3 regions of the Streptomyces sp. NPDC102283 genome follow, and region 3 is predicted to be linked to each of the others. Evidence: riboswitches for the same ligand, from Rfam matches in the RefSeq annotation. Region 3 holds a riboswitch; each other region holds the start of a gene.
What was found. Region 3 has a riboswitch for cyclic di-AMP ahead of ACIRJT_RS36110 (peptidoglycan DD-metalloendopeptidase family protein). Riboswitches for the same ligand answer to the same signal wherever they lie in the genome.
Positions count from the first base shown of each region.

Region 1 (4,262 bases), on a different contig from region 3:
CCCGAATTCACCGCTTCGAGCGACAGATATATGCATATCTTGGCCGAACGCCGTTACAGGGAGCTGCATCAATGGCAATCTGGCGCGAAGCACAATCCTGGCCGGCCGCCGGTCGGCCAGGGCGGGAAAGGGACGGCGTCGCCATGGCAGACCATCAGGAAGCAACCGTCACGCTGCCGACCGATCCGGTCTCGGTCTCATCGGCCCGCAGACATGTCGCCAGGACCTTGGCCCAGTGGGGCCTGCCCGACGACACGGACTTCGCCGACACCATCCGGCTGATCGTCTCGGAGCTGGCCACCAACGCCGTCCAGCACACGTTCGGCCAGTCGCCCACCTTCACCGTGGACCTGCGCCTCGAACGCGACGAGGAACTGTATCTCGGCGTCACGGACAGTCACCCCCGCTGGCCCCAGCGGCTGCCCGCCGCCGTACGACAGGACAACGGCCGCGGCATGGTCATCATCCGGGCGCTGGCCAAGGAGCGCGGTGGGCGGGTCCAGGTGACCCCGACCGCCGAGGGCGGCAAGACGGTCTGGATCGCCCTCCCCTGGGCCGTCCCGGCCCAGGGCTGACCCCGCGGTGAAGCTCACCGCGCCGGGACCGTGCTCCCGCGGCCGAAACCGCCGCGCAACAGCGCGAGCAGCGTCGCCGCCGCGGCGGTCGACCGGTCGCCCCGGTGCACGACCGAGATGGTCCGGCGGAACGAAGCGGGCTCCAGCCGCCGGACCGACAGCGGGGCCGCCGCCATCGAGGCGACCATCTCCGGTACCACCGCCACCCCGAGCCCCGCGCTGACCAGCGCGCACACCAACGCGTAGCCGGGCGACTCGCAGACCACGGCGGGCGTCGCCCCGGCCTCGGCGAGCGCGTTCTCGACCCCGCGCCGGGGCGGATGGGAGGGCGCGCTGCTGATCAGCGGCCGCCCCGCCAGCTCGCCGACCGGCAGCCGCCCGGTGCCCTCGGAGAGCCGATGGCCCACCGAGGTGACCAGCACCAGCTCCTCGACCAGCAGGGGTTCGACCAGGACGCCCGCCGACGGGGGCTCGGCCGCCGCCGGTTCGTACGCGTGGGTCAGGGCGAGGTCCACCTCGCCCGCGACCACTGCCGCGATCCCGCCGGGCGGTTCGTAGTCGGCGACGGCCAGCTCGACCTCCGGATGGGCCCGCCGGAACGCGCTCAGGACCGGCGGCAGCAGATGGATCCCGGCCGTCGTGAACGTCCCCACGCGCAGCCTGCCGCCCGAGAGCCCGGCCAGTCGCGCCAGCTCGTGCCGCGCCTGGTCCAGCTCGTCCAGGACCCGCCGGGCCCGGCCCGCCAGCAGCTCGCCCGCCGCCGTCAGCCGCGCCCCACGGTGGTGGCGCACCAGCAGCACCGCCCCGGTCTCCCGCTCCAGTTTGGCCAGCTGCTGGGAGAGCGCGGGCGCGGTGTAGCCCAGGCGGGCGGCGGCCCGGGTGATCGATCCGGCCTCCGCGACCGCCACGAGCGCCGCGAGCCGTGTCGGGTCGTACATGAAGCGTTCCTTTAGGCAGACCCAGAAGATTGCAAGTACACGCTAATGGCTCCGCCGGTCCAAGGTGGACCCATGGACGCACAACTGATCGCCTTCACCGGGGTCGCCGCCGGGATGGTCGCGCTGCCCGGCGCCGACTTCACCGTCGTCGTACGCAACGCCCTGGCCTCGCGCACCGCGGGCCTGGCCACCGCGCTCGGCGTCGCCGGAGGGCTGCTGGTGCACACCGCGCTCGCGGTCGCCGGACTCGCCGCGGTGCTGGTGACCATGCCGGTGCTCTTCCGCACCGTCCAGCTGCTCGGCGGCGCGTACGTGCTCTACCTCGGGATCAGCGCGCTGTACGCGATCCGCCGCCGGCCCCCGCAGGACAGCTCCGGCTCACCCTCCGGTACGAGGGAGGGCGAGCCGGAGCGGCCCGCGCCCAGGGAGCTCGGACGCGCGCTGCGCCAGGGGTTCCTGACCAACGCGCTCAACCCGAAGGCCCCGGTCCTCTTCCTCAGCCTGCTGCCGCAGTTCGTGCCCCACGGTCAGCCGCCGCTGCCCAGGACCCTGCTGCTCGCGGCCCTGGTGGTGGTGCTGGCGCTGATCTGGTTCCCGGCCGTCGCCCTGCTCGTGGACCGGCTGGGCCGGTGGCTGCGCCGCCCGCGTACCGCCCGCGCCATCGAGGGCGGCAGCGGGGTGGCGCTCACCGGTCTGGGACTGGCGCTGGTCACCGGCCCGCTGCTGCGCTGAGCGCGCCGCGGGCGGCCCCGGGGACGGGCGGGGCCGTCCGCACGGGAAGAGCGTCCGGTCGGCGGGTCAGCGGACCCGTCCGTACCAGACGCTCTTGGACCAGATCTTGGCCAGTCTCACCACGTCCCCCGATTTGGGGGAGTGCCAGATCTTCCCGGCCCCGGCGTAGATGCCCACGTGGTAGACGCTGCGCCCCGAATGGAAGAAGACGAGGTCACCGCGTTTGCGCTGCGACTTCCCGATGTGACGGGTCTTGTTGTACTGCTGCTGTGCCGTGCGGGGAAGCTTCTTGCCGGCCTTCTTGAACGAATAGACCGTCAGCCCCGAACAGTCGAAGCGGCTGGGACCGGCCGCTCCGTACTTGTAGGGAGCCCCCTTCTTCGACGCGGCGACCTTCAGCGCCTTCGTCGAGTGGGTGGCGGCCTCGGCGTCGTTCACCAGACCGGGCGCCAGCATCGAGGACGTCACGGCCAGGGTGAGTACCGAGGCCGTGCCGACCCGGGCGAACAGAGACGGGACATGAACCTGCGCAGACATGCGCAACCCTTCGTCAGCCGCCTGTGAAGGATGACCTGTCGGGTTCGGGCTGGCGAAGTCGCCCGGCCGCTGACGCGGCTTCACCCCGAGGGCTTCCCGGTCTCCCGGTCGGCCCGTTGTGCTCGGGTCCTCCACTCCTGCCGATCCACTCCTGTCGACCAGTCATCCGGGCGGCGGCAGGACTCGGCGTCCGCCCGGACCGCCCCGCCGCGGTGGCGGGGGCTTGTCGTCCCAGGGATCTTGACTCACCCGGTGCCGGATTTCCGAGCTGAAACAGCGGTTTGTGAGTCTCCTCACCACTGATCCATTCGGGTGGACAGGTCGGATTCGCGCTCGCCCGCGAGCCGGGCGCACACCCTCGTACCAGCGACGAAAGGGTGCTTTTCGAGTACGGACCGTGCGTCGAACGCAAGTTGAGCCGTCGCTCGTGCGGGTGATCGCCTACGCCGAACGAGCGAGGCGAATCGGTCCCGGGACCGGGCGTGTCGTGCGCGGCTCCGACCGGTCCGCTCCCGTATGGCGCTCCCCGTGCGCGGGGCCGGTCAGTTCACGGGCGGCGGCATCGCGACCCGGCCCGCCCTGCGCTCCCCGTCCAGGACGCGCAGGGCCCGCGCCAGGGTGGCGGCGTGGATCCGCGACTCGCCGCGCTCGTGCATCAGGGCCAGGGCTTCGCGCAGGGCCGCCGCCCGGGAGGCCAGGGCCTGGGCGGCCCGCAGTGCGCTGTAGGTGTCGCTGCCATGGGCCGGATTGATCCGGCCCACCTGGTCGAGCACGGCCAGATAGCAGTCGACGAACTCGCCCTCGGCCCGGGTCAGTGCGGGCAGCGGTGGGAAATCGGGTGGCTCCATCGGCGTTTCACCTCGCGTCGTACGGCGACCGGGAGAGTCAGCGGCTCTCCACGACGTGGTCGACCAGCCCGTGGGCGAGGGCGGCCTCGGCGTCGAGGATGGTGTCGCGCTCGATGTCGGCGGTGATCTGCTCCGCGGTCCGGCCCGTGTCCCGGACCAGCATGGCCGCGAACATCTCGCGGGTGCGCACCAGTTCGCGCGCGTGAATCTCCAGGTCGGACGGCTGGCCCCGCATCGGCTCCTCCATCGCGGGCTGCTGAATGACTACCCGCGCGCCCGGCAGCGCATGTCGGCGCCCCTTCGCCCCGGCGGCCAGCAGGGCCGCGGCGTAGGAGCCCGCCTGTCCCAGGCAGAAGGTCTCCACCTCGCAGGTCAGGAATCGCATCGTGTCGTAGACCGCCGCCATCGCCTGGAACGTGCCGCCGGGGGAGTTGATGTAGAGCGACAGGGGCCGGTCGGGATCGGCGTGCTCCAGATACATGAACTGGGCGATGAGATCGCTCGCGGCGATGTCGTCGATCGGGCTCCCGAGGAAGACGATCCGCTCGGACAACAGCTTGGAGTACGGGTCCAGCGTCCGGGTTCCGGTCGCGGTGCGCTCGGTGAACTCCGGCAGTACGTAGCGGGCGGCG
Region 1 covers NZ_JBIWLQ010000023.1:8,985-13,246, reverse strand. The annotation lists gene ACIRJT_RS32905 (ATP-binding protein) at 144-575, shown strand; gene ACIRJT_RS32900 (LysR family transcriptional regulator) at 590-1,513, opposite strand; gene ACIRJT_RS32895 (LysE family translocator) at 1,586-2,245, shown strand; gene ACIRJT_RS32890 (C40 family peptidase) at 2,312-2,782, opposite strand; cyclic di-AMP (ydaO/yuaA leader) riboswitch at 2,786-2,971, opposite strand; gene ACIRJT_RS32885 (hypothetical protein) at 3,325-3,630, opposite strand; gene ACIRJT_RS32880 (ATP-dependent Clp protease proteolytic subunit) at 3,668-4,262, opposite strand, start outside.
Region 1: linked by a shared signal. The riboswitch ahead of ACIRJT_RS32890 (C40 family peptidase) and the one ahead of ACIRJT_RS36110 (peptidoglycan DD-metalloendopeptidase family protein) in region 3 are both predicted to bind cyclic di-AMP.

Region 2 (4,262 bases), on a different contig from region 3:
CGAGGTGGAGACGATCGAGGCCGCGGTCGACGAGGAGCTGGCCCGGTTCGCCGCCGAGGGGCCCACCCCCGAGGAAATGGAGCGGGCCCAGGCGCAGTTGGAGCGCGAGTGGCTGGACCGGCTCGGCACGGTCGCCGGCCGCGCCGACGAACTGTGCCGTTACGCGGTCCTGTTCGGCGACCCGCAGCTCGCCCTGAGCGCCGTCGGCCGCGTCCTGGACGTCACCGCGGAGGAGGTGCGCGCGGCGGCCGAGGCGGCCCTGCGCCCCGACAACCGGGCGGTGCTGGTGTACGAGCCCATCGAGCCGGCCGACGAGGCCGACGGGTCCGACGAGGCCGCGACAGGCACCGAGGGCACCGACGCGCACGAGGGGGCGGACAAGTGAGCGACGCCGCCGTGACTGGAGTAGCCATGGAGTACCACCCGCAGCCCACGCCCGGCACGGCCCGCCCCTGGGCCTTCCCGGCGCCCGAGCGCGGCGCCCTGCCCAACGGGCTGACCGTGCTGCGCTGCCACCGACCCGGCCAGCAGGTCGTCGCGGTGGAGATCTTCCTGGACGCGCCGCTGGAGGCAGAGCCCGAGGGCCTGGACGGCGTGGCCACGATCATGTCGCGGGCGCTCTCCGAGGGCACCGACAAGCACAGCGCCGAGGAGTACGCCGCCGAGCTGGAGCGCTGCGGCGCCACGCTCGACGCGCACGCCGACCACCCCGGCGTCCGGGTCTCCCTGGAGGTCCCGGTCTCCCGGCTGGCCAAGGCCCTCGGGCTGGTCGCCGAGGCGCTGCGGGCCCCGGCCTTCGACGGGAGCGAGATCGAGCGCCTCGTCGGCAACCGCCTCGACGAGATCCCGCACGAGCAGGCCAACCCGTCCCGGCGCGCCGCCAAGCAGCTCTCCAAGGAGCTGTTCCCGGCCGCCGCCCGGATGTCCCGCCCGCGCCTGGGCACCGAGGAGACGGTCCGGCGGATCGACGAGAGCGCCGTGCGCGCCTTCTTCGACGCCCACGTCCGCCCCTCCACCGCGACGGCCGTGATCGTCGGCGACCTGACCGGCATCGACCTGGACGCGCTGCTGGCGGAGACCCTCGGCGACTGGTCGGGCAACGCGGGCCAGGCTCGCCCGGTACCGCCCATCACCGCGAACGACACCGGCCGCGTGGTCATCGTGGACCGGCCCGGCGCGGTCCAGACCCAGCTGCTGATCGGCCGGATCGGCGCCGACCGGCACGAGCGCGTGTGGCCCGCCCAGGTGCTCGGCACGTACTGCCTGGGCGGCACCCTCACCTCCCGGCTGGACCGGGTGCTGCGCGAGGAGAAGGGCTACACCTACGGGGTGCGGGCCTTCGCCCAGGTGCTGCGCTCCAGCGGCCCCGACTCGGGCGGCGCGGCCATGCTCGCGATCAGCGGCTCGGTGGACACGGAGTCCACCGGACCGGCGCTGGACGACCTCTGGAAGGTCCTGCGGACGCTGGCCGCCGAGGGGCTGACCGACGCCGAACGCGAGACGGCCGTACAGAACCTGGTGGGCGTCGCCCCGCTGAAGTTCGAGACCGCCGCCTCCGTCGCGAGCACGCTGGCCGACCAGGTCGAGCAGCACCTCCCCGACGACTACCAGGCCCACCTCTACGCCCGGCTCGCCGAGACGGGCACCGTGGAGGCGACCGCCGCCGTGGTCAGCGCCTTCCCGGTCGACCGGCTGGTCACGGTCCTCGTGGGGGACGCCGCGCAGATCGAGGAGCCCGTGAAGGCCCTCGGCATCGGAGAGGTGTCCGTCGTCACCGGCTGACGTACCTGCGGCGCATCGCCGTGAACAGGACCCCGACGGACGCACGTTCGTCGGGGTTCTCCCTTTTTATCCGATTAGTCCATGACGTCCCTTTTGGGGGAGAGGTTGCCTGTCTGCCCTGTGGGATGTGCGACAAATCCCCTGGTCCGTTTGGCGATGGGAAGTCGCCCCGCCTAGCGTCGGCTCGGCTGTCCGTCACCCGTATGCCGCAGCCGCGGCGCCGGGCAGTCATCGCCGAGTCCCCGTCAGGCGCGAGCCTGGGGAGCCGGGGACCCACGCAGTCCCTGGGGTGAATCGGAGGCCCGTGCCGCGAACCGGCGCGGGGATCCGTAGGAGACCTTCCTGCTCCGAACCCGTCAGCTAACCCGGTAGGCGAGAAGGAAGGAAAGGACCAGCCCCTCCATGGCGTTCACCCGTGCCACCGGGAAGCACCGTGCCCCGAGCCGTCTCACGCGCCGGAGCGCCCAGGCCGCCGGCATCGCGGCTCTGGCCACCACCGGAGTCCTCGGCTCGCTCGCCTCCCCGGCCCTCGCCGCGGACACCGAGCCCGCCAAGGTCGCCGACACCGGCCTCGCCCAGGCCGTCGCCCTCGACGCCACCCTCGCCGAGCAGATAGACGCGCAGGCCCACGCCCAGAAGCAGCAGGCCGACGCGATCGCGAAGGCGAAGGCCGCCGCGGAGGCCCGCGAGAAGGCCGCCAAGGCCAAGGCGAAGGCGGAGGCCGAACGCAAGGCCGAGGCCCGCGCCAAGGAGGTCCGCGAGGAGAAGGCCCGTGCCGCCCGCGCCGCCGAGCGCGCCCGCCTGAACGCCTTCCACCTCCCGGTCGCCGGCTCCCACGTCACCACCGGCTACAACACCGGCGGTGCGCTCTGGTCCTCCGGCAGCCACTCCGGCGTGGACTTCCAGGCAGCCTCCGGCAGCTCCGTCGTCGCCGTCGGCGCCGGCACGGTCGTCGAGGCCGGCTGGGGCGGCGCGTACGGCAACAACATCGTGCTCCGGATGACGGACGGCACGTACACCCAGTACGGCCACCTCTCCTCGATCGGTGTCTCCGTAGGCCAGAGCGTCTCCTCCGGCCAGCAGATCGGCCTCTCCGGCTCCACCGGCAACTCCACCGGCCCGCACCTGCACTTCGAGGCCCGCACCAGCCCCGACTACGGCTCCGACATGGACCCCGTCGGCTACCTCCGCTCCCACGGTCTGAACGTCTGACCCGCACCGCGCGACCCCGCCCGAAGGCCCCGGCACACGTCGGGGCCTTCGGCGATCCTGGCCCGCGGATATCCATGGATTTTGGTCTGCCATCGGAAATTCCGAAGGATTGCAATAGAGTCACGGAACAGACGTCGGGCGGCCGCGTTTCGCGGGGATCAAGGCGGAGGTTCGGACATGCGCATTCCCGCGCATTCGGTATGCACGGCAATCCGTGACGACATCGTCTCCGGTGTCCACGAGCGAGGCGGCCGACTCACCGAGGAGTTGCTGGCACGCCGCTACGGGGTCTCCCGCGTCCCGGTCCGCGAGGCCCTGCGCACGCTGGAGTCCGAGGGCTTCGTCGTCACCCGCAGGCACGCCGGCGCCTGCGTCGCCGAGCCCACCGCGCAGGAGGCGGCCGATCTCCTGGAGGTGCGGACGCTCCTGGAGCCGCTGGGCGCGGCCCGCGCGGCCCAGCGTCGCACGGAAGCCCACCTGAAGGTGCTCCGGGGCCTGGTCAGGCTGGGTCAGGAGCGGGCCCGCAGGGGCGAGGGCGAGGATCTGCGCTCGCTGGGCGGCTGGTTCCACGAGACCCTCGCCCAGGCGTCCGGCAGCCCCGGACTCATCGCGCTGCTCACCCAGCTCCGCCACAAGATCGCCTGGATGTACGCGGTCGAGCAGTCGGCCCGTCCGGTCGACTCCTGGGCCGAGCGCGGCGCGATCGTGGACGCCGTGGCGCGCGGCGACGCGGAGCGGGCGAGGGCGCTGACCGCCCAGCACGCGGAACGCGCCATCGGGGCCCACCGGCTGCGCCGCCCGTACCCGCCGGGGCGGCGCACCGCGCCCGTTCCCCGCGTGAGCACTTCGCAACATGACGTAAACACTGCGGGCGTCCGCCATTAACAGAAGAGCCGTAGACACGGAGAAGTAATTGCGGGGCATTGTTTGTGCTGCCCGCATTGTCGATGCGCGGCTCTTTCCCGAAAACGAAAGAGCCGTGATCCCTCGAAGGGTTCACGGCTCTCGTACCTGTCGAATCCGGACGGGCCGGTTCGCGTCGGGTCAGACGGTCTCGGGGAGTTCTTCCAGGCCCTCGGCGACCAGCTTCGCGAGCCGGTCCAGAGCGGCCTCGGCGTCGTCCGCGTCGGACGCGAGCACGATCTCCTCGCCGCCCTGCGCGCCCAGACCGAGCACGGCGAGCATGGAGGCGGCGTTCACCGGGTTGCCGTCGGACTTGGCGATCGTCACGGGGACGCCGGAAGCCGTGGCGGCACGGACGAAGATGG
Region 2 covers NZ_JBIWLQ010000025.1:8,956-13,217, reverse strand. The annotation lists gene ACIRJT_RS34420 (M16 family metallopeptidase) at 1-385, shown strand, start outside; gene ACIRJT_RS34415 (M16 family metallopeptidase) at 412-1,782, shown strand; cyclic di-AMP (ydaO/yuaA leader) riboswitch at 2,005-2,171, shown strand; gene ACIRJT_RS34410 (M23 family metallopeptidase) at 2,185-2,994, shown strand; gene ACIRJT_RS34405 (GntR family transcriptional regulator) at 3,172-3,879, shown strand; gene ACIRJT_RS34400 (HPr family phosphocarrier protein) at 4,039-4,262, opposite strand, start outside.
Region 2: linked by a shared signal. The riboswitch ahead of ACIRJT_RS34410 (M23 family metallopeptidase) and the one ahead of ACIRJT_RS36110 (peptidoglycan DD-metalloendopeptidase family protein) in region 3 are both predicted to bind cyclic di-AMP.

Region 3 (4,262 bases):
GGGTCGCCGACGCCCTCGGTGAAACTGTCGCCAATCGCCGCGTACGACCCGATGGTGTGCTGCTGGTTGTTTCTCGAATCGTCTGCCACAAGCACTTATCCTGCATCGTGCGATGTGACCTACGCGACCGTAATACGGGGTTGACGGGTGGTGAGATAGACCACCCGGTCAGTTTTTGGTAAAGCCGGAATAAGTGGAGGGGCGGTGCGCCGCCGCGCACCGCCCCTCGATCACTCCTCGCCGTGTCCGGTCAGACGGAGACGCCGTGCTGGCGCAGGTACGCGATCGGGTCGACGTCCGAGCCGTAGCTCGGGCCGGTGCGGACCTCGAAGTGCAGGTGCGGGCCGGTGGAGTTGCCGGTGGAGCCGGAGAGACCGATCTGCTGGCCGCCGGTGACGGTCTGGCCGACGGAGACGTTGAGCGAGGACTGGTGGGCGTACTGGGAGTACATGCCGTCCTCGTGCTGGATGACGACCTCGTTGCCGTAGGAGCCGCTGTTGCCGGCCGAGACCACGGTGCCCGGGCCGATGGCGAGTACGGGGGTGCCGGAGGCGGCCTGGAAGTCCGAGCCGGTGTGGTAGCCGCTGGACCAGCTGGCGCCGGAAGCCCGGTACTGGGTGGTGACGTTGGCACTGGCCAGCGGGGCGGACCAGCCGGAGCCGGTGGCCTCGGAGGAGCCGGTCCGCGACGGGCTGCCGGAGCCCTCGGAGTCGTCGGCGGAGACGGTGTCCGCCTTCGGGGCCTCCTTCGGGGCGGCCTTCGGCGCCGGTTCGGCCTTCTTCGGCGCCGCGGACTTCTCGGCCGGGGCGGAGCCCTTGGCGCCGAGGGTCAGCTTCATGCCCGGGTGGATCAGGCCGGGGTTCTCGCCGACGGTGGAGCGGTTGTCCTGGTACAGCTTCTCCCACCCGCCCTTGAGCTGGTGCTCGGCCGCGATCTTCGCCAGGTAGTCGCCGGAGACGACGGCGTACGTCTTCGGGGCGGCGTTCGACGCGGTGGGGGCGGCGGCCGGGGCGGTGTGCGCGGCGGCGACCGAGGCGGCGGCGGGCTTCACGGCCGGGGCGGCCTGGTCCGCGGCGCTCGCCACGGTGGCGCCGATGAGCGGCAGGACGAGTGCGGCGCCGCCGGTCCCTGCGACGAGGACGCCGCGGGAGATCGGGCCGGACTTCGAACGACGGTGCTTACCCTTTGCGGGCATGGGATGGTCCTCTCCGGCGCCTGCGAGGTGAGCTGTCGGGTTCGGGCTGGAGATGCCCTGTCGCGTTGCGGCGACTTCACCCCGAGCCGGTCCGGATCGCTCCGGATCGGCGGCTTACCTGGTTCCCCCGCTCCTGCCACGCGTTTGTGGGTGGGTGCGAATTCCGGGCGGCGGCAGGATTAGGCGGTCCGTCCGGATTGCGGCGACCGTAAACGAGTCAGGACGAGCGGAACAAGCCATCGGTTGCCCGCCGGAATCATCGATTCAATATCGCTCCGGAATTCCCGTCACACTCCGTGGATTACGGATCTTGGATTTCCGTGCGGGCAACGGGAATACCCCGGGGCGCGCTCACCACGGACCGTCACGGATATGATCCCGCTCACCTCCGGAATCCCATCTCCCCCATTAGCGGGGCATGTTCTGCGAAATGCACCAATACGGACATGCGGTCTGCCTCGCTTCTGACGCCAGGTCAGACCGGTCGCCTCGACACCCGCACCGGGGCGCGCGACCGTGATGATTTTCCGTCTAATCGATGTCGTATCGTCACGGGAGCGCCCTCGCCGGCGAGCCGCGCCGACGCCAGAGACCCCAGGAGTGACCGTGACGCAGCAGGTGCCGCAGGTCCCGCCGACAGAGACCGTGCTGACCGGAGTCCGCAACTTCCGCGACGTGGGCGGGCTCCCCACCGCGGACGGGCGGCGCACCGCCTTCGGGCGGCTCTACCGGAGCGGCCACCTGGCCCACGCCACCGCCGAGGACGCGGCCTTCCTCGGCGGGCTCGGGCTGCACACGATCTTCGACTTCCGCCACTCCGCCGACCACCGGCTCGACGGGTACGACATCGAGCTGGCCGGTGTCCGCAATGTCAGCATTCCGCTCTCGGACCCGGCCGACGGCGCGGAGTTCTGGCGGCTGGTGAGCGACGGAAACATCGAGCAGTTGCGCTCGGTCCTCGCGAACGGCAAGGGCGCCGACCGCATGATCCGGATGTATCGCGCGACGATCGAGGAGCGCACCGCCGAGCACAGCCGGGTGCTGCACTCCCTGGCCGAGGACAGCGTCCCCGCCCTGATGCACTGCGCGGCGGGGAAGGACCGGGCCGGTCTCTCGATCGCGGTCGCCCTGCTGGCGGTCGGCGTCGAGCCGGAGGCGATCGAGGAGGACTACCTCAAGTCCGACGACCTCCACCGCCGCTACGCCGTGAAGCGCTCCGAGGCGTCCGGCACCGGGATGTCGCCCGAGGTGCTGGAGCTGCTGGACCCGCTCTTCGGGGCGCGGCCCGCCTACCTCGCGGCGGCCTTCGCGACCATCGAGGAGAACTGGGGAACGACGGACCGCTACCTCTCGGAGGGACTGAAGGTCTCCCCCGAGACCCGGGAGCGGCTGCGTGAGCGCCTGCTCGACCAGGGCTGACCCGAACGGCGAGCGATCCGTCCGGGGCGGGCGGTCGTCCGTCCGACCGCGTCACTTGCTCCCGGCCACCACGAAGAGCAGGTAGAGGAAGCCCGCGATGACGTGGCCGGCCACCAGGTAGGCGAAGAGGCGGATGACAACACCGCGCGGCATCCGCTTCTCCTGCGGGTCCTCGTTCGGGCGGCGGCCGGGGCCCAGCGGGTCGTAGTGCTCGGAATCGGACATGACGGTCCTCTCTGTCGGCCTCGCGGCCGGTGGAGCGAAGGATGGAGCCGGCCGGGGCAGCCGGTTCAGCGCGCGTGGAGGGCGTTGCCGAGGCACAGCTCGGCGGCGGGGCTCTGCAGCAGGGAGTGGACGAAGAGCAGCTCCGCGCCGCAGCGGTCGACGGCCGCGATCCGGTGCGGGGTGAGCGAGTCGAAGTGGGCGCTGTCGCCGGGTTCGAGGTCGTGGACGGTGTCGCCGAGGCCGATCCGCAGCCGCCCCTCCAGGACGTACAGCCACTCCTCGCCGGGATGGACCCGGACCAGGTCGCCCTGGGCCCCGTACGGAACGCGCACCCGCAGCGCCTGCATCGCGCGGCCGGACCCACCGGCCTGCCGGTACATCCAGCCGTCGGCCTCCGCCCCCTCGAAGCCTCCGCCGCGGACGATCGCGTCCCGTTCGGGCGGCTGCTCGCCGAGCAGCTCGGAGACCGTCGTACCGTAGATACGGGCGAGCCCCAGCAGCATCGGCAGCGAGGGCTGCCTGCGGCCGGTCTCCAGCCGCGAGAGATGTGCCGGGGAGAGTCCGGCCCGGCCGGCGGCGGTCTCCAGGGTGAGACCGCGGTCACGACGCAGGTCGCGCAGTCGGGGTGCGACGCCGGGAAGCTCGTCCGGCACCCCTTCGTCCGCAGGGTTCATGCCTCCATTGGGCCAGGATCTTTCCTCTGAGGCAAATAACTTACCTCAGAGGCAATTCCCGCCCCGGACCGGTCAGCGGTTGGCCACGGCCTGTTTGACCAGCGTCCGGCCGAAGTCCCACATCAGCCCGCCGCCGCTGTGCGCGTCGTCCATGACGGACGTGAAGGCCGTCATGAAGCGGTCCACCTCCGCCTCCCCGATGACCAGCGGCGGGATCAGCTTGATCACTTCCAGGTGGTCGCCGGAGACCTGGGTGAGGATGCGGTGCTTCCGGAGCAGCGGCACCACGACCATCTGGGCGAAGAGGCCCTTGCGGGCCGCCTGGAGCATGGTCCAGCGGCTGCGGAGCTTGAGCGAGGCGGGCCGGCCGAACTCGATGCCGATCATCAGCCCGCGCCCGCGGACCTCGTGCAGCAGCTCGTAACGGTCCACCAGGGCCGCCAGCCGCTCACGCAGCAGGTCGCCGGTGCGCCGGGCGTTGGCGACGGTCTCCTCGTCCTCCATCACCGTCAGGACGGCGAGCCCGGCCGCCATCGCCTGGGCGTTGGAGCCGAAGCTCGCGGAGTGGACGAGGACCCGGTCCATCGAGGAGTAGACCTTGCGGAAGATCCAGTCCTTGCCGAGGGTCGCGCCGACGGGCACATAGCCGCCGGAGAGCGCCTTGGCGACGCACACCAGATCGGGCTCCACCCCCTCCTCGTGCTGGTAGGCGTAGAAGTCCCCGGTCCGGCCGAGACCCGTCTGCACCT
Region 3 covers NZ_JBIWLQ010000028.1:55,052-59,313, forward strand. The annotation lists gene ACIRJT_RS36105 (SGNH/GDSL hydrolase family protein) at 1-89, opposite strand, end outside; gene ACIRJT_RS36110 (peptidoglycan DD-metalloendopeptidase family protein) at 251-1,195, opposite strand; cyclic di-AMP (ydaO/yuaA leader) riboswitch at 1,200-1,358, opposite strand; gene ACIRJT_RS36115 (tyrosine-protein phosphatase) at 1,802-2,614, shown strand; gene ACIRJT_RS36120 (DUF6126 family protein) at 2,666-2,839, opposite strand; gene ACIRJT_RS36125 (helix-turn-helix domain-containing protein) at 2,905-3,513, opposite strand; gene ACIRJT_RS36130 (aspartate aminotransferase family protein) at 3,586-4,262, opposite strand, start outside.